One region of the Bacillus paramycoides genome, then DNA from elsewhere that is predicted to be linked to it. Evidence: riboswitches for the same ligand, from Rfam matches in the RefSeq annotation. Region 1 holds a riboswitch; each other region holds the start of a gene.

Region 1 (5,136 bases):
AATCCTTTGGCGCATACCACCAGACAATTCATCTGGATAATGGTCTGCATATTCATCTAGCTGAAACTGCTTTAATGCTTCCATTCCTTCTGTGAGCCTTTGTTTTTTCGGTTTCCCTTCGATTTCCAATGGCAGCACTATATTTTGCAAAGCTGATCGCCACGGTAGTAATAAATCTTGTTGCGGCATATAACTTACGACATCTTGCTCTTGTACGTGCTTATCCTTATACGTTACATTTCCGCTTGTTGGATTTTCAACATTTGCAATCATATTTAATAATGTGCTTTTCCCGCAACCACTCGGTCCTACAAAGGAAACGAACTCTCCCTCTTGTATAGAAGCACTAATATTTGCTAATACATTCTTTCCATCGAAAGATTTCACAATATCTTTTATTTGTAATCCACTCATTTTTCGCTTGGAAGGAACTCATTTGTAAAGGCATCTTTCACATCAATTTTCTTCTTAATAACTTTGTTATCATATAAGAAATTCATGTAATTCGTCCAAACTTCTTCCTTCTGTACTCCCCATACTTTTGCATCATCTTGATACTTCGTACTTAACCACTTTTGACTTTCTTGTACTAAGTCTTTATTTACATCTGGAACAGCCTTAATTAAAATATCAGCAGCTTCTTTCGGTTCTTTAATTGCAAAGTTATAACCTTCTGTCGTTGCACTCATAAACTTTTTCACAAAGTCTTTATCTTGTTTCGTATGTTTTTCACTCGTAATCATAACAGGACTATAGAAATCAAGCGCTGGATCTAGGTCTTTCACCATAATCGTATTTAACTCTTTTCCTTGGCGCTTCGCTTCAATGCCATCCCATCCGTAATAAATCCATTCAAAGTCTGCATCACGACCGATTGATTTGAAGAAATCTGTTTGTCCTAAGATGATTTTTTCAACTTTATTAAAATCAGCTTGATTTTTCTCCATAATTGTCTTTAATGTAGCTTCTTCCGCTGGTCCTCCCCAGCCTCCGTAACGTTTACCTTCAAAATCTTTCGGTGAAGTCATGTTATCTTTCTTAAGCGATGCAAAAGCTGAAGTGTTATGCTGAATAATCGCTCCTACAGACACAACAGGAATACCTTCCACACGAGCCAACGTTACATTTTCTTGTGCACTTATTGCAAAGTCAGCTTTTCCTGAAGCTATCATTTGCTCCGCTGTCACATTATCACCAGGCTGAATAATTTCTACATCTAAGCCTTGCTTTTTATAATAATCTTTCGCTTGTGCTACATATAAGCCAGTATGATTCGTATTCGGAAACCAATCTAATACTACTTTTACTTTTTGATCTTTACTTGCACTTTCTTCTTTCTTCGCCGGATTACATCCAACCACACCTACCGCTAATAAGGCAGCCAACATAACTTTTAAACTTTTTTTCATTTTCTGCCGTCCTTTCTATATATCCATGGTGCTGTTATTCTTGCCATAAACTCCACGATAAAATACAGACATAATGTCACCATAACAATAATTGCTGCAACACCAAATACTCGGGCTGTTAAAAAGGATTTCGTAGCCCTCGTAAGCATAACTCCTAATCCTTCACTGGCACCGAGCCATTCTCCAATAATCGCTCCCATTACGCTATATGTAACTGCAATTTTTAACCCTGAGAAAAAGTATGGAAGCACTGCTGGAAACTTTACTTTCTGATAAACTTGCCATTTCGTTGCCTTCATCGTTTGCAACAACTTCAACATATTTTTATCTACCGTTTGAAAACCTTCTAAAATGCTAAGCGCAATCGGGAAGAAACAAACGAGTATGACTACCATTACTTTCGGTAGCATTCCATATCCAAACCAAATAATAAATAACGGTGCAAGTACAACGATTGGAATCGTTTGCGAAATAACAAGCAACGGATTTATTAAAATACGAAATAAAGGGATAACGTCCATAATAATTGCAATACTTGTCCCAATTAAAATCGCAAAGAACAGTCCAATTATAACCTCTTGCAGCGTTTGTATCGTATTTGGTAATAGTAAATCTTTCATTCCAATTAATTCTTGAACAATGGCTGAAGGCTTCGGTAAAATCCAAGGTTCAATTTTAAATAATGAAACAGATCCTTCCCATATCGCAATGAGAAGGATAAGCCAAATTGTTGTAATTAGTTTAGATTGCTTCTGGTTTTGCATATTCATCACGGTACTTCCAAACTTTTTCATCTATCGTTACACCAGTGCTTGGACGATAGTGGATTTTAATAGAAGTAATTACTTCTTCTGCTCCAGCATCCACACATGTTTGTTGTGCACGTTTAATGACATCAAGAAGTACATCTAATTCTCCTTCCAGCGTTGTTTCCATTGCCCCTACTTCATAACGAACTCCCGATTGTTGTACAACCTCAATTGCTTTATCAACAACAGAATACACATCTTTGTTCTTCGCTTGTGGTACTACTGAAAATGAAATTGTAACTTGTTGTGACATAGTAAAATCCCCCTTATAAAATGAAATATTAAAACAAGAAAAGGCTTTCCTACTGCGTAGGAAAGCCTTGTATGCAAGTTATTATAGAATAACATATGCTACATCACTTTAAGTAACTCCCTACGCTGGCATTATCCAGATCAGGTTGAGGGTCGATGTTTGTTTACATCCTCTCAGCCAATTGGCTCCCCGGTCCTTAATTCGTTTTCATTGTAGCATGATTTATTTTATTGAACAAACAAAAGCACGTATAATCCTTTCATTTAACTTTTGAATTCACCAATTAACTCTTGTAACTCCTGTGAAAGCCAGCTTAAAGAACTAGATAATTCAGCAATATTTTGTACAGACATTTCCTGTTCTTTCATACTTTCTTCAATATTATTACTACTATTTGCATACGTATTTGCAATAAGTGATAGTTCATTTACAACACGAACAATATTTTGGCTATTTTGCAATATATCACTTGAATTGCTAGAAACAACTCTAACTTGATTTGTAACAGATTGTGCTGATTTTGAAATTTTTTCAAAGAAAGCACCACTACTTTGAAAAAGTTTCATTCCGGATTCTACTTCTTTTGAAGCTTTTTGTATTGAAACAGCAGCTTCTTCTGTTTCAACTTGTGTTTCCCCTATTAATTTCGTTATATCTTTTGCTGATGCTTCCGTCTGCTCTGCTAATTTACGTACTTCATCAGCAACAACGGCAAATCCCTTTCCGGTTGCCGCAGCACGTGAAGCTTCGATAGAAGCATTTAAAGCTAGAGAATTCGTTTGATTTGAAATACTTGTAATTACATTTACAATATCACTAATTTCTTTTGATCTCGTTTCCAAAGAATGAATGATAGAAGATAAATTTTGTACTGCATTTTGTATTATTTTCATTTGATTCATCGTCTGTTCAATAATACCATTTCCTTTTACTGAATGATGCTTCATACCTTCAGACTCTTTCGTCATTTGTTTTGCAGTATTAGTTATCTCTTCCATCCTATCTTCCATTTCATATACAATATCTAAATACTTTGGTACTGACGTTTCTTGTAATTGAACGCCAGCCCTTAACTCAACTATAGAACTTACGATTCCTTGGACTGCCATGCTATTTTCTTTCGTACTCACTGACAATTCTTGTGAAGATGAGGAAACCTGTTCTGCTGTCTGCTTCACTTTATCTATAATTCCTTTAAACTTCTCGATTGTATTATTAAAATACGAATTAATAATACCAATATCATCTGGTCTTTCCTCTAATTTAATACTCAAATCACCTTCACCGACTCTGCGCAATCCTTCACGTAAATCCCGTAATGGAGCAAGTGCGTTACGTACAATTAAGAATTGAATAACAGTTGCAATTAAAACAGAAATACAAATAAACATTAAACCTTGTATAATGAACTTTTCCTTTGTACTAGGAACAATAGAGGCATCTACATCAGCTGCAACAAGTGCCACAATGTTCCCTTCTCCATCTTTAATTGGCTCTAATATCGTTACCCATGTTCCTAATGCGTCTTCATATACTTCTGTCATATTTGCTTTTTTCGTGCTCATTACCTTATCATATGCTTTCATCCAAAGGTCTGGTTGCTTATAATATTCTCCTGGCCTTACTTCAACAACATTTGTTAAACCTGTAGACAAATCAATGATTTGTAGCTCACCTTTTTCATTTTTTTTCGCTCCAACAATATACGTTTGTCCAACACTATTCAATTCTTCCGTTGATTCATCTAATTTCTCTGTTAACTTCTCTCTCTTTTCTCTTTCCGCCGTTGGGTCTTTTGCAACATCTCTCAATATGTCCGCATCTAATTTATGTACTACCGTATCTCCTGTTTCAAAAGAATGCCTTTCAAATATAGACATCATACTATTTTGAAACATATTAAAACTTAACGCTCCCATAGTACCAACAAGCGTCAAAATAACTAACACAGTTAACAACACATTTTTTTGAAGAAATGATAGATTGCGCCAATATTTTTTCATTAACATCACCTTTCTTAATTAACTTAATATAAAGTGAAACTATTAAAATATAAACCTTATTAACAATCGTTAAAAGTTCTCATTTGTTTATAAGGTGAAACTTTAATCAGTGGGGGTTTTGTTCATCCCCCACTGATTATTAGTTGAACCAATCGGGCTTTTACGGGCAGTTGATCCCCCACCTAACTTCTTTGCTTCCGCTGAATTTTGAGGTGGGGGTCTTACTGCCCGTTAATGCGGGATAAATAAAAAAAAGACCAATGAAAAGAGCATTGGTCAAGACCAACCCTATCCGTCCGGTAACTGGCTAGCATAGCCTTTCGGCCTTAGCTCCTGTAGTTTTGCGTCCTAATGTTTCCATCAGTTTGCCTTTCTCGCTGAACGAGTTGAACGATATGGGAGTTCTATGAGAATTAAATTATTCTCTATCAAAGATTACAACATAAAAATTAAAATGTCTACCTATTTAGAGATGCAGATGTATAGTTTCAACGAATTATTTTTTCGAAATAATTTAACAAAGTACGTGAATGTTACATTTCTTGTGTTATATAATAAAAAATATATGAAACACAAGGATTATTTTGAATATTTATTTTAATTTTCGTTCAAATTAAATTATTCAAATATATCTTAACTAATGAATTTCGGAGGTAGTTTAT
Region 2 (5,136 bases), 2.1 Mb from region 1:
AGCATATAAGGATCAGGATGGTAAAGTGGCTCTTAAAGTAGAACCGTACGAAATAGATAAGGATCATCCGCTAGCAAATGTAAATGGTACAGAAAAAGGAATTACGTTCTTTACAGATATGATGGGGCAAGTTACTACAATTGGTGGTGCATCAAATCCACGCGGAGCCGCAGCAGCAGCTTTAAAAGATATACTTAATTTATACCGTAAAGATTTATCACGTATTAACAGGTAGTAAATTTACCCATTGATTAATATTTCACTTTATATGACCGTACCGCCCTTTATAAAAAATACATATGTAGTGGACCTTTTGAGAATGAAGTAATTATGCAAAAATGATTGCAGGGGGTAAGGAATTGTTTAAAGATTTTAAAGTTGTTAAAGAACGTCCCGTTTATATTCAATTGAAAGATTATTTAAAAAAGATGATTATGAAAGGGCATTTGCTCGGGGATCAAAAAATTCCTTCAACGAGGGAACTTAGTGAATTACTAAGTGTGAGCAGAAATACGGTGCTCGCTGCTTATGCGGATTTAGAGCAAGAAGGACTCATTTATGCAGTTAAAGGAAAAGGGAATTTTGTTGCGAAGGTTGATATTTCAAACACTTCGTCTGTTGAAATAGATTGGAAAAATAAACTTAATACAGTTACCTTATTAGCGGATGAATTAGATTTAATGAAACATGGTGTTCGCTGGGAAAAGGGAATGATTGTTTTTAATAGCATTGCTCCAGACGAAAAGCTATTTGATGTGGAAAATTTCAAAAGAGCTTTTCTTACCCGTATGTCCATTGAAGGTGATGTCGTATTAAATTACGGATATGCAAAAGGTTATAGACCGTTAATGAATTATCTACTTCATTATATGGAAATGAAAGGTGTAGATATTTCGAATAAAGACATTTTAATTACAAATGGATTTACAGAAGGATTAGACATTGTACTATCCTCGTTATCCAAAAAATCAGGGCAGGTTATTTGTGAGAATCCGACTCATCATGCTGCACTCAAGCTTTTCCGTTTACATGGACTTGAAGTTCATGGAATGAATATGAATGAAGATGGCATTGATACGAACGAAGTGGAAAAAAGTTTACGTGAAAAGGATTTTGATTTCGCGTATTTAATTCCTTCTTATCATAATCCAACCGGTATTGTCACGAGTTCGGAGAAAAGAACGGAACTGATGAGATTATTTTCAAGATATAAGGTTCCTATTATAGAAGATGGGTTTAATGAAGAGTTACGTTATTCAGGTTCACATTTAGCGCCATTATTAACTTTTGCTGGTGCGGGTAATAATGTGATTTATATTAGTAGCTTTTCGAAAGTACTTTTCCCTGGTTTACGTGTAGGATGGATTATTGCCGATAAAGAACTGATTCATTATTTAGAAAGTGTAAAAAGAGCAAGAACAATTCACACATCTACTTTAGATCAAGCTGTTCTTTTTCAATATTTACATGAAGGATATTTTGAAAAATATTTAAAAAAGGCAAGGTCTGTTTATAAGAAAAAATATGAGTTAGCTGTTGGGGCGTGTAACAAGTACATTCCGTTTCAAAGAATGACCGGTGATGGTGGACTGCATTTATTTATAGAGTTAGAAGAAAAAATTCATGCCCGCACACTTTTGCAAAAGTGTTATGAGCAAGGGGTTACATTTTCTCCTGGAGATGTTTTTTACTCTGATGGAGGAGGAGCGAACACGTTTCGATTAGGATTTTCACGTTTGAAAGAAGAAGAAATAGTTCGGGGAATCAAAATAATTGGTGATACAATAAAAAATGAAATTTGGAGTTGAGGAAATGAGAATTGGCGTTATTATGGGGGGAGTATCCTCTGAAAAACAAGTATCAATTATGACTGGAAATGAAATGATTGCAAATTTAGATAAACATAAATATGAAATCGTACCGATTACGTTAAATGAAAAAATGGATTTAATCGAAAAAGCGAAAGACATTGATTTTGCATTGCTCGCATTACACGGAAAATACGGAGAAGATGGAACTGTTCAAGGGACACTTGAAAGTTTAGGTATTCCTTATAGCGGAAGCAATATGTTATCTAGCGGTATATGTATGGACAAAAATATTTCGAAAAAGATTTTACGTTATGAAGGTATAGAAACACCTGATTGGATTGAACTTACAAAAATGGAGGATCTAAATGTTGATGAACTAAATCAGTTAGGATTTCCGTTAGTGGTAAAACCAAACTCTGGTGGCTCAAGTGTCGGGGTAAAGATTGTCTATAATAAAGACGAATTAATTTCAATGCTGGAAACTGTATTTGAATGGGATTCGGAGGTAGTAATAGAGAAATATATAAAAGGTGACGAGATTACATGTTCCATTTTGGATGGAAAACAATTACCTATCATTTCAATTCGACATGCGGCTGAGTTCTTTGATTACAATGCGAAATATGCTGATACTAGTACAATTGAAGAAGTTATCGAACTTCCAGCTGAACTTAAGGAACGTGTAAACAAAGCTTCACTAGCTTGCTATAAAGCATTAAAGTGCAGCGTTTATGCAAGGGTGGATATGATGGTGAAGGATGGTATTCCATATGTAATGGAGATTAATACATTACCAGGGATGACGCAAGCGAGTTTACTACCAAAAAGTGCAGCTGCAGTGGGAATTGAATATAGTAAACTATTAGATATGATTATTGAAACTTCATTAAGAGTAAGAAAAGAAGAAGGCTTTTAAGTAGCGGTATCATGAATAATTTTTGACAGTTACATGAAGTATGTTATGATGAATACAATACGAAAATTAAATATTTTATCCACTAGGGGGGCCTATTATAGGCTGAGATCAAATTGGAATTTGAGACTCTTAGTACCTGATCTGGTTAATGCCAGCGTAGGGAAGTGGGAAAGACATTGCTATTTTATGAATAAAAACTGTCAATTTCACTTTCTTTACGCCTGTAAAGAAAGTTTTTTTGTTTTACAGATTTAATAATGGTGGGTAAATACTTAAATTTCATACATAATCGGAGGGATTCAAATGACTTTTTCACAATCATTACGTAAAGAAGTAGACTCAATTTGGGAAGCTAGTTTTCATCATCCTTTTGTAAAAAAACTTGGTGAAGGAACGTTAGATTTAGCTAGTTTTCGCTATTATGTGCTTCAAGATTCGTATTATTTGAGTCACTTTGCTAGAGTACAAACTTTAGGAGCTGCAAAAGCACTGGAATTAGAAACGACAGCTCGTATGGCACACCATGCTCAAAATACATATGAAGCGGAATTATCCTTACATGAGAATTTTGCGAAGAAACTAGGGATTACACAAGAAGAAAAAGATAATTTCATCCCTGCTCCAACTGCATACGCATATACTTCACATATGTATCGTGCTGCGTATGAAGGACATTTAGGTGATATCATTGCAGCAATTTTACCTTGCTATTGGTTGTATTATGAAATTGGTGAGCGTTTAAAAGAGTGTCAGCCAGAAGAGCCAATTTATAACGAATGGATTTCTGCTTACGGATCTGATTGGTTCCGTACATTAGTTGAAGAGCAAATTACACGGTTAGATACTATCGCTGAAAAAGTAACAGAGGCAGACCGAAATCGAATGAAACAACATTTTATTATAAGTAGTCAATATGAATATTCATTTTGGGAAATGGCTTATACATTAGAAAAGTGGCCGGTAAGTACAGAAGAGAAAAACGTAATAGGATAAAGAGAAGAGGTATTGCAAAAGGCGCATCAATCTAAGTGCGTCTTTTTTCAATTTATCCCGCTTTAATGGGCAGTAAGACCCCCACCTCAAAATTCAGCGAAAGCAAAGAATTTAGGTGGGGGTCGGGCTGCCCATTAAAGTCCGATTGGTGAGGGCTAATAATCAGTGGGGGATGAAGAAAACCCCCACTGATTAAAGTTTCACTTTATAGCGCTATTTCTACTAAGATTTAATAAAAAGAAATATAGGAAAGCGTCAAAAGGTTTATAGTTAATAAACGGAGGTCATGAAAATGAATCAGTTTCAACAAGAACTACAAGCGTTAAGCCTTAATGATTACCAGTCTGGAAATGTTCTATATTGGGACCAGCAAAACCAATATCCATATTACTATATTGAAGATGCTGCTCGTCGCTGTGGCGGCTGTGGTGGATGTGGCGGTCGTTGCGGTGGATTTCGTTGTGGTGGATTCCGTTGCTTCGGTTGTTTTGGTTGTTTTGGTTGTTTTAGTTGTGGAGGTTGTGGCAGCTGTGGTAGTTGCTCTAATTGTTTTAATGGTACTTCTGATGATATTGTAATATATGAATATCGACTACGAATATTCATATAAAATATTAGTTTTATACATGTACATGTCGACAAAGAATATAGCGCCATCGCTAGTGGATATATTCAATCATTCAAGTAAAAGAGTAACTATAATATATAGGTGTAAATCAAGGTAATCAGCACAATTATCCTTCATTCAGATTTAGAAGCAATATCAACAATCGCTAAAAGAGCATGGAGTTGTTCAAAGCATGTCTCGTAAGGGGAATTGTTTAGATAATGCAGTCATAGAAAAATTCTTTGGCTTTATTAAAGTCTGAATTACTTTATCTTGAAGAATTCGAGAGTATGGAGCATTTTAAGCTAGAATTAGATAATTATATCAATTACTATTATCATAAAAAATTAAAGCGAAGTTGAAAGGAATGAGCCCAGTACAATACCGGACTCATATTCAAATAGCCACTTAATTTTTCTGTCTAACTTTTTGGATTCAGTTCACTTCAATATAGGCGGCCTTTTTCGTGCTGTATGTAACATTACTTACTTGTTATTTTTTTCGGTTTTCAATTTTCTGTGTTCATTTAACCAAATATCTATTAGATGTCTTAATGTAATAGTTTCTATTTCAAGAGGGATTTCGATTTCATCTTCATCATACTTATTAAATATGATAGTTTTATCTCTTCGAACATCTGCCCCAAAAATATTTGCACTTATTTTTTCATGATGACTTTTTTCGTCTAAAACTTTATCTACAGTTTCTGCTATCCAATCACCGAATGCAGATACCTCTACATTAAAAAAAGCTTCTAAAATATCGAATTCCTTTGGTAGTCTAATAACTAAACTACCTGTACTAAGTAA
Region 3 (5,136 bases), 1.1 Mb from region 1:
ACTCATTTCAAGAATTTGGGGATACGAATTTGCTGGTGATGACCGAACCGTTAATAGCCATATTCGTAATTTGCGAAATAAATTAGGAGAGAAAGCAAAGTACATTACAACTGTAGTACGAACAGGTTATAAATTTGAGGGGAATGTATGAGAAAAGGAATTGTACTAAAATTATTTACCCTCACAACAGCATTGTGCATGTTAATTTTAGCGACGATATTTATTGGACAAACGATATTTTTTAAACAATATTATGCGAATCGAAAAGTAGAAGATATTAAAGTGAATTTAAATTCCTTTGAAAAGAATTATTTGAACTATGCAGGAAGTGCAGAAGGAATTCAGAAGCTGGAGCAAGACTTTTTTAGAGAGAATAATACATGGATTACGACATTAGATCAGAATGGAAATTTAAAACATGTGGATGATTTTTATGTAGAGGTTACTTTAGATCGTAGGGCAGAGAAGGAGTTTGGAAAAAAGGTAATCAAGATGCCTTTGTACTATCTCATGACCATAGATGAAATTGAAGGTGGGACACTGCCTAAGTTAGAAGGGCGGTCAGTCTATTTTTATGGGCTAAAACGAGACGATAGTTTCATCGCATGTTATGTACATATAGAAAAGGCAAATTTGAGTTGGCTGAATAAACCGTTAGGAAAAAAATTAGCTGCAAAGGAAATTCAGATGAGTGGTGGTAAGCCGACAGTTGCTGAAGAGCCTATCGCTGTGGAAAGAAAAGGAGTTTCTGGAGTTATGAGTGCTGAGGAACAGAAGAGGGCGGCTCATAACTCGGATTTCAATCTAGCAGGGAAAATTACGAAAGTACAATTTCCTGATGTAAAAGGACCGGTAAATCCAATTTATAAAAATAATTTATTTTTGGATAATATAAAGGAATTTCAAGCTGAATTATTATTAAAAGAAGGTAAGCAAATAAAAGATGCAACACAAATAATGGATTATGAAAAGAATGATATAAAATATAAATTATTAATCAAGCCAATAAAAGAAAAAGACGGATCGGTAACATATATATATGCGATGGCTTCTTTACAGCCTGTAGATGAAGCTGTACAAATGGTGGAAGATTACTACATCTACATCATTGCATTTGTAGTCGTTCTCATTTTTCTAGCTTCGTTCTATTACTCTAAACAAATTGCAAAGCCGTTATTAAAAATAAATGATACAACGAAGAAAATAGCGCATTTAGATTTCACAGAACAAATACCGATTACTTCAAAAGATGAAATTGGTGATTTATCGAAAAATATTAATGTATTATCTAATAAGCTCCATTCGCATATTGGACAGCTAGAACAAGACATTGAAAAAGAAAGAAAGTTAGAAAATACGAGGAAAGAATTCATTTCTGGTGTTTCGCATGAATTAAAAACGCCACTGAGTATTATGAAAAGCTGTATTTCTATTTTAAAAGACGGAGTAGCTGAGCATAAAAAAGAGTACTATTTTCAAGCAATGGAACGAGAAGTAGATAAAATGGATACGTTAATTTTGGATATGCTTGAGTTAGCTAAATTTGAGTCAGGTACATATAAAATGAAAAAGGGACCATTTTATATTGATGCTGTAATTGAAGATATATGTGAACATCTTTCTGTGGAAATAGAGAAAAAAGAACTGCATGTGCATAAAAATATATGTTCATTTGAAGTAGTTGCAAATCAAAGTCGGATTGAACAAGTCATCGTGAACTTCATTACGAATGCTATACGTTACACACCAAATAAAGAAGATATTATTATTTCTATAATAGATGAGAAGGATCGTATAAAAGTGTGTATTGAAAATAAAGGTACTCACATTGAAGAAGAGCAATTAGATAAAATTTGGGATCGTTTTTATCGCGTGGATGCAGCCCGTCAACGTTCGCAAGGTGGGACGGGGCTTGGGCTAGCTATTTCTAAAAATATTTTAGAATTACACGAAGCTGAATATGGAGTAAAGAATACAGAAGACGGTGTATTATTTTACTTTTACTTACCGAAAAAAGTGTAGATGATACATGCTACGCTTTTTTAATTTATTTTCATATTATCTTTACCTAATCTTTATTTTTAAGCGATATAATCTGGTTAGAAAATGAGGTTATGTAAGGAGTCGATGAACCGTGCATAGCAATTGGCTAAGTATAATGGTGTTTATTTTCTTTTGTGCATTTATTGTATTTTTAATTGATATTACGATATGAAAAAAAGCGCTCATGAAGCGCTCTTTTTCTTCGAGTTTAGTTGATAGGCACCAATGCTCTTGAATAAGCGTGGTGAAGTAAGAAATAAAAATATAAGTAAAACGGTACATAAAATAAAAGAACCGAGCATTGTACTGCCGTTTACAATTAATGAATATAGAACTGCTGATTGACCTTTCGGTGCATATTGTCCCCAAAAAATAATACCGGCGATAAAGTGACAGAAGTAGCGAGCAAAGCTACCGATAAATGTAGCAAGGATAATGTAACCAAGAACTTTCTTTCCTTCGTTATTTTCATTGGAAGCTAAAAGTGCTTTTTGAATTGGACGATAGAATAAACCAGCAAATCCAATGAATGCGAAAGCAACGAAGTATTCAATGAGTACTTGAATCGGTGTGACGATAATGGCATCGCCTACAACAATTTGTAATAATCCCCAAATTAAGCCTCCTAAGAAAGCCATTTTGAAGCCCCAGCGGTATGCAATAATAAAAATAGGAATCATAGCAAATGAAATGGAACCGCCTGTTGGAAGTTTAATTGATAATGGTAAAATGTCGATGACCAAGGCGAAGGCTGCAAGAATAGCAGATTCGATCATCGCTTGTAAATTGGTGTTACGCATGTTGTCTCCCCCTAAATCCAAGTTGTACAAAAAAGAATAGATATCATAGGAGGATACGAAATACGTAAATAAAAAGAGGTATGTATTTCGGACGTTTGCACAATCCCTGCGTTAGCATTAACTAACAGGTTCGAAGGGTCGGAACGAAGTGTTCCCTCTCAGCGGCATGGCTCCCCCAGTGATAACGAGATTCTTTATTTGCTATTGTTTATTGTAAGCGAAATGGATGAGAATGGCAAACGAATGTAGTATGACAATTATTGAAATAGAATTGTAGTGAAATGTTAATAAATATGAAGCAAAAGGGTATAGTACAAGAGAAATAGAGTGTGCTATAATTTTTCTGAAAATAATTATCATTCTCTTTGGAGGGGGAAGGTTATGAGCTTAGTAGATATTAAAATCGGTGAGAAAGTGTTAGTAAAAAGCGTTCAGTCGTTAGATCAATTATTAAAGAGAAGACTGGCTGCTTTTGGTCTTTCTGAAGGAAGCGAACTTCGTGTGAAGCAGAAAGCGATGTTCAAAGGTCCTTGTACATTGGAGTGTCGTGGACAGTTAATTAGTATTCGTCATTGTGACGCGAAAATGATAAAGGTGGAATTAGCGTGAATAAGGTAGCTTTGCTAGGGAATCCGAATACAGGAAAGACATCATTATTTAATGCACTTACTGGTTCTTATGAATATGTAGGAAACTGGAGCGGTGTAACAGTAGAAAAGAAGGTTGGTAAATTAAAAGATAAGCAAGGAACATTGATTGATTTACCAGGTGTTTATGATTTAAATCCCGTTTCGCGTGATGAAGGTGTTGTAACAAACTTTCTATTAACAGAAGAATTTCAGCATATGTTAAATATTGTAGATTCCTCGCAGTTTGAACGAAATATGCATTTAACGTTGCAATTACTTGAATTTGGTAAGCCAGTTTCAATTGGTTTAAATATGATTGATGTGGCGAAGCAAAGAGGAATTATAATTGATGTAAAACGATTATCAGAACTATTAGGTGTAACAGTCGTTCCTGTCGTTGCAAGAAGCGGAAAAGGTTGTGAAGAACTACTTGCGACTCTTAAAGAAAATGACAAAAACGAGAAAAAGCCATTCATAATTTCATATGGTGTACAAATGGATGAAGGAATCGGAGAGGTGATTTCTCTTTTAGAGAAAGCGAATTATAAGCATCCAAGATGGTTAGCTCTTCAATTTCTAAGCAATAACGAAGTAGTAGAAAAAGAAATGAAAGCATTACCAATTTATAGGGAACTTGCAGCCATTCGATCTCGCTTAGAAGGAAAACTTGATTGTACGTTGGAGGAGCACATTTACAAAACTCGTGAAGCGTATATTGAAAAGTTAAAAACAAATGTTATGCAGCATGAGAAAGAAGGGAAAATTCCTTTTTCGGAAAAAGTTGATAGATTAATTACACATAAAATTTTAGGACTTCCAATCTTTTTAGCAGTCATGTTTTTTATTTTTCAGGTTACGTTTACGTGGATTGGTACACCTTTATCTGATATGCTAGATGAGTTTTTTGGTGGACAGCTTACGGATTGGGTGACAGCTGGACTTACAAGTGTCGGAGCTTCTGATTTTATTCAAGCACTCGTTACAGAAGGTATTATTGCCGGTGTTGGTGCTGTATTAGTATTCGTTCCGCAAATCTTTGCACTATTCTTTTTCATTTCATTATTAGAAGACTCAGGATATATGGCGCGAATTGCAGTTGTTATGGATAGAATTATGGAGTTCTTCGGTTTAAACGGAAAAGCGTTCATTCCGATGATTATCGGTTTTGGATGTAATGTTCCAGGTATTATGGCAGCGAGAACGATTGAACAAGAAAAAGAACGTTTACTTACAGTTCTTGTAACACCGTTTATGTCTTGTTCGGCACGTTTACCTGTATATGCATTATTTGCAGGAGTATTCTTCCCTCAAAGTCAGGCAACTGTTGTGTTTTCTTTATATGTTGCAGGTATTATTCTTGCGTTATTAGTTACAAAAATTATGTCCCTTACCATTTTAAAAGCGGAAAAATCTATTTTCGTTATTGAGCTACCACCTTACCGCGTGCCACAAGCGAAAACGTTATGGTTAAGTACGTGGGAGAAAGGGAAAGGATTTGTTCGTAAAGCAGGTACATTTATCTTCGGTGGTTCGGTTGTCATTTGGTTATTAAACTATGCAGGTCCATCAGGATTTGGTGTCGATATGGGAGACAGTTACTTAGCGATGATTGGTGGATTTATCGCGCCACTATTTGCACCACTTGGATTTGGAACGTGGCAAGC
Region 4 (5,136 bases), 320 kb from region 1:
ACCATCGTTTTTAAATACATCTCACTTAAAGGTGTTCCAGAATATCCAACTGTTTTCCCCTCTAAATCTTTTGGTGATTGAATGCCTGCTGACTTCAGTGATACGACATGATTTAATGGTGAACGTACGACAGCTCCAATTGATTTCACTGGAATTTGTTCGTTTGCTTTTGCCATGACAACATCTGGCTGATAATATAAGCCAACCGTTACTTTTCCTGCAGCTGCTAACGTTAATGGATCAGTCGGATTAGAAGGGAATTTAATATTCACCTTTACCCCTTCTTCTTTAAAGTAGCCTTTTTCAATTGCTGCATAAATAAAGCTGTGTACCGCATTTGGGTACCAATCAAGCATGACCGTTATTTCCTTTTCTTTTTTACTCTTATCTGATGCTGAATTACTAGAACATCCAGCAATCATTGCAACTAATAATGTAAACACAAAGATGCGTTTTAATAATTTCATGAATGCTTCCTCCAACTAATGAATTTCTTTTCTAATATCGAAATAAGTATGACGAAGAAAATAGCTAGTAATGATAACAATACAATGGGTGCAAATACACCTGCTCCGTCTAACTGCGTCATCATTCTTTTACTGAAATATCCTAACCCAGCTTGTGCACCGAGCCATTCGCCAATTGCTGCCCCAATTACACTAAGCGGAACTGCAATTTTTAAAGCTGAGAAAAAATAAGGAAGAGCAGACGGCAATTTTAATTTAAGAAAAACATCTTTTTTCGTTGCCCCGTACGTAACTAAAAGCTCTTCCCATTCTTTTTTCGTACTGCGTAGTCCATCATACGTATTGACCGCAATTGGGAAAAACGTAATTAAAACCGTAACAACGACCTTACTCCAAATCGTATATCCAAACCACAAAACGAAGAGCGGAGCAAGCGCTGTAATAGGAATCGTTTGTGAAGCCACTAATAATGGATAAAATGCTCTCTCCATCCAATTACTCGCGTTCATTAACATCGCTAGCCCTACTCCAAGTACGATAGAAATAGCCACCCCTATTAAAACGACATATAATGTTGCCGGCAAATGAACCGTAAATAATATATCTTTTAGTTTCCATATCTTCATTACAATTGCAGACGGTGACGGTAAAATGTACATTTCATCTACAATTCTTGCACCAATTTCCCACATGAAAAGTAAAATACTAGAAAGTGTAAGCGCAGGTAATAACTCCTTCAACCGGTTCATCATACAAGTACCTGCCTTTGTAACATACTAAGAAGCTCATCTTTAAGCGCTAACACTTCAGGCTTATATAAATCTTTTCTTGTCCGATTATGATCAAGCGGTACAATCCTCTCGGTTAAAGTAGTTATCGGTTGCTGCTCTACTACTAAAATTCGATTAGAAAGAAACAATGCTTCTTCCACATCATGAGTGATAAATAAAATTGTTTTTTTCCACTCTTTCCATTGTTCAAACAGCCATTCTTGCAAAGATGCCTTCGTTAAAGCATCCAACGCGCTAAACGGTTCATCTAACAGCAATATCTCCCCGCCTGTTAATAAAGTTCGAATAAAGGATACACGTTGTCTCATACCACCAGATAAATCTTTCGGATATTTTGTCTCATACCCTTGTAAGCCAAATTTATGTAGCAGTTCCTTCGCCTTTATTTGTGCTTCTTTCTTCTGTACACCTTGGCACTCTAACGGCAGGGCAGCATTCTCAATAATCGTTCTCCACGGCAGGAGCATATCTTTTTGGGGCATATACCCTACAGGATGGCTCTTTGTTTCTGTCAGCTCTATCTGTCCCGTACTTGCTTCTTCTAAACCTGTAATAAGGCGAAATAAAGTACTTTTCCCGCATCCACTCGGTCCGATAATACTTACAAACTCTTTATCTTGTATAGAAGCATTTAATTCATTGATGATTGGCTTCTCATCATAATGAAAAGAAACATTATGAAGCTGTAGTATGTTCTTGCTCCTCAAATCCCCACATCTCCTTATGGTAGGACATATCCCAGAATAAATATTCAAATCGACTGGAATATAGGAAAATCTCCTCTAATCGATCTAGCTCTTTTTCAGACTTTCCAACTGCCATTTCATTTAATAAATCTATTAACCAAACACAAAGGTTGCCATATTCTTCAGAACTATAGCCTTGAATCCACTCACCAAAGAACTCATGATCTCTTGCTCCAGGAATATCATTTAAACGCTTTCCAATTTCCCAGTAGCTCCACATACATGGAAGAAGTGCTGCTATTAATTCCGCAAGTGTGCCATTTTGAGATACAGACATCATGTAATTTGTATAAGCTAAATTTTTAGCAGATGGCTTTGCAGACTCTATCTCCTCTATAGAAATTCCAAGTCTTTTCGCATATTGTTTATGAATTGTCATTTCTCCATTTAATATCCCATCAATTTGTTCAGCAAATTTCCCCATTACTTGTGGATTCGTTGCCTTTACAACACCGATGGCATATAGCTTTGCATAATCTAACAAATATAAATAATCTTGAATAATGTAATATTGAAACTTATCTTTTTCTAACGTGCCATCTCCCATACCTACAACAAATGGATGATTATGACTCATCTCCCAAACTGGTTGTACAGTTTCTAACAATCTATCGCAAAATTTCATTTCCCTATCCCCTTCCGGTATGTGTATATAAATAAAAAACCACTTCTAAATAAGAAGTGGTTACAGCAAATAAAATTATAATTTATTCGTTGTTCCACTTCCCTTCGCTAGTATTACCTAGATCAGGTGTTATAAGGGTTAAGGATTATTCCTCTCTCAGCACAACAAGCACCCCTAGTGGTTTCAATATGAAATTTTTAAACAAAAAAGCCCCGTTTCTATACGCAAAGAAACGGGGACTTATTATTAGTGTCCGAATTGCTTCCCTACGCTAGCATAATCTAGATCAGGTAATAAAAAGGATCAAAGGCTTACGGCCTACTCTCAGCTGGCAACACCAGCTCTCCTAGCAAACTATGAAATTAACACTGTCAGTATAACACCGTAATAAGACATCATCAACTGTTTTAATTTTCTCAATTGTCAACAAAATAACGAAACCATATAATACTTATATTCTATATTAGAAATCATTATCCTAATTAATTGGGTAAAAATGAATCATTATCCTCAAAAAATTTATTTTTATATTGATTTCATATTACATTTATGTGAATAAACCCACTATATTATATCTTTATACTATAATAAAATTACAACTATACAACTAGAGGAGGTCTCTATTATATGAATATGAAAGCTACTGCTTTAACAGCAACTACTGTCGCAATTGCTTCTTTACTTCCTTCTATGGGAGAAACAAATGTACAAACAGCCAATGCTGAACAATTATCTAATGTGAAAACTGGATATGTAAAAGTTGATCAAGTAGCCTTACATACAAAAGATAACGCAAATAGCTCATCAATTGATACAATTCGCTTTAATACGAAAGTGAACATACTTGAAACAACTAATGGTTGGTATAAAGTGTCTGTTAATAATAAAGTAGGTTACGTACAAAAAGATTCTATTCTACTAAAAAACAAACTTCAATCTAATAATCAATATATCGTTAATGCCAATGCATTAAACGTTCGTTCTGAACCTAATTTAGAATCTTCAATTTTAGATGTATTACCAAATGGGAAATTCGTTACCATTGAAGAAGAACAAGGCGAGTGGTATAAAATTTTACATAATGGCAAAACAGGTTATGTACAAAAAGCATTCGTTTCTAATGGTTCACAGGCTTTAGTGAAAGGCCTCACAGTTCAAAATAATACGAAATACACAGTTGCAACACCTAAACTTAATGTACGTAGCAACGCTAGTACAAGTAGTGCACTGCTTGGTTCATTACAAAATGGTACACAATTACAAGTAGTAGAAACTGTAGGAACTTGGTATAAAATTCGTTTTGGTACAGGGTACGGATATGTCGCAAAACATTATGTGGTGCAAAACCAAACGCAATCACAAGCTCAAACGGCTCAACCTACTTCCATTCCAGCAGTTTTCAAATTCCCTACACAAGGAAAAATTAGCTCAACCTTTGATATGCGCTGGGAACAAATGCATTATGGTATAGATATTGCAGCTCCAGGTAACGTCTCTATCCAAGCGGCGGCGGCAGGTAAAGTTGTGAAATCATATTATTCAGCTAGCTATGGCAATGTTGTGTTCATCGCCCATCAAATAAACGGGAAATTATATACAACAGTCTATGCTCACATGAAAGATCGCACTGTACAAGCTGGTGATCAAGTACAAGCTGGACAATTAGTAGGTCATATGGGAAACACAGGTCATTCATACGGGCAACATCTTCATTTTGAATTACACAATGGAGAATGGAATTTTGAAAAAACAAATGCAGTAAACCCACTGCCATATTTAGTTAGGTAAATTGTATGCCACGCAATATCAATATACCTCTCTTAATTGAATACTTAGCCTTTTTAGGTTTAATCTGTTGTTTAATCATTTACAATACAAATACTGTATTTCTGTCTATTATCATTGCTTTTGTTGCTTTAGAAATTATGATGGAATCTTTTCAAGTTCAACTAAAACAAAAAATTGCCCATATTTATAATGCCATCTTTCTATTAAGTGCCCTAATAGCAAATATTATTAGTAATGGTTTTTATTTATCTACCGTATTTCCTGTATTTTTTATGGCTGTTTTATTATTCATAGCTAGATACATTCATGTTCCTAATAACAAAAAACACGAACAAGAAGCTTAGAAAGAGGAGACACTGTGTATCAATCTTTCAAAGATAATCCGCTAAAATATATATTGAATTTATACAAAAAAACAAATACTTTTTTTGGTATACAAGGAAGCTATACGGCACAATTTCTCCTTTATGGAATGTTATTTCTCGTCTTAATTACATTCTCCTTACTTTTCTATATAAATTAAAAAGGATCTCACAATTGAGATCCTTTTTAATTTATATAGAAAATGCTCTTTATCCGCAAGCATATTTTTCATAAATAAAGCTAAGATTATATTTTTTCTCTAAGCTCATTCTTTGTTCATCATCACACCAATAGAACAGAATATCATGAATCGTTGCATAACGCTTATTTTTAAGAAATAGTTTAAAGAATGATGG

Evidence for each region. A riboswitch is a leader RNA that binds a small molecule or an ion and turns the genes downstream of it on or off. The one in region 1 is predicted to bind thiamine pyrophosphate.
Region 2: it holds a riboswitch for thiamine pyrophosphate, as region 1 does, so the genes downstream of both, tenA (thiaminase II) here and AAG068_RS02235 (MTH1187 family thiamine-binding protein) in region 1, are expected to answer to the same signal.
Region 3: it holds a riboswitch for thiamine pyrophosphate, as region 1 does, so the genes downstream of both, thiT (energy-coupled thiamine transporter ThiT) here and AAG068_RS02235 (MTH1187 family thiamine-binding protein) in region 1, are expected to answer to the same signal.
Region 4: it holds a riboswitch for thiamine pyrophosphate, as region 1 does, so the genes downstream of both, tenA (thiaminase II) here and AAG068_RS02235 (MTH1187 family thiamine-binding protein) in region 1, are expected to answer to the same signal.

The regions. Positions count from the first base shown of each region.
Region 1 is NZ_CP152427.1:423,953-429,088, reverse strand. Features, by position in the region: gene AAG068_RS02250 (ABC transporter ATP-binding protein) at 1-414, opposite strand, end outside; gene AAG068_RS02245 (ABC transporter substrate-binding protein) at 411-1,409, opposite strand; gene AAG068_RS02240 (ABC transporter permease) at 1,406-2,179, opposite strand; gene AAG068_RS02235 (MTH1187 family thiamine-binding protein) at 2,151-2,471, opposite strand; TPP riboswitch at 2,572-2,673, opposite strand; gene AAG068_RS02230 (methyl-accepting chemotaxis protein) at 2,735-4,474, opposite strand; cyclic di-GMP riboswitch class I at 4,770-4,854, opposite strand.
Region 2 is NZ_CP152427.1:2,488,189-2,493,324, forward strand. Features, by position in the region: gene AAG068_RS12835 (homoserine dehydrogenase) at 1-235, shown strand, start outside; gene AAG068_RS12840 (PLP-dependent aminotransferase family protein) at 360-1,808, shown strand; gene ddlB (D-alanine--D-alanine ligase) at 1,813-2,727, shown strand; TPP riboswitch at 2,802-2,907, shown strand; gene tenA (thiaminase II) at 3,031-3,720, shown strand; gene AAG068_RS12855 (heterocycloanthracin/sonorensin family bacteriocin) at 4,013-4,330, shown strand; partial or broken gene AAG068_RS12860 (transposase) at 4,479-4,739, shown strand; gene AAG068_RS12865 (hypothetical protein) at 4,813-5,136, opposite strand, start outside.
Region 3 is NZ_CP152427.1:4,636,815-4,641,950, reverse strand. Features, by position in the region: gene AAG068_RS24120 (response regulator transcription factor) at 1-151, shown strand, start outside; gene AAG068_RS24115 (sensor histidine kinase) at 148-2,022, shown strand; gene thiT (energy-coupled thiamine transporter ThiT) at 2,226-2,843, opposite strand; TPP riboswitch at 2,929-3,030, opposite strand; gene AAG068_RS24105 (FeoA family protein) at 3,225-3,452, shown strand; gene feoB (ferrous iron transport protein B) at 3,449-5,136, shown strand, end outside.
Region 4 is NZ_CP152427.1:746,809-751,944, reverse strand. Features, by position in the region: gene AAG068_RS03860 (ABC transporter substrate-binding protein) at 1-467, opposite strand, end outside; gene AAG068_RS03855 (ABC transporter permease) at 464-1,216, opposite strand; gene AAG068_RS03850 (ABC transporter ATP-binding protein) at 1,216-1,965, opposite strand; gene tenA (thiaminase II) at 1,934-2,629, opposite strand; TPP riboswitch at 2,712-2,815, opposite strand; TPP riboswitch at 2,876-2,987, opposite strand; gene AAG068_RS03840 (SH3 domain-containing protein) at 3,257-4,417, shown strand; gene AAG068_RS03835 (hypothetical protein) at 4,423-4,761, shown strand; gene AAG068_RS03830 (DUF3965 domain-containing protein) at 4,990-5,136, opposite strand, start outside.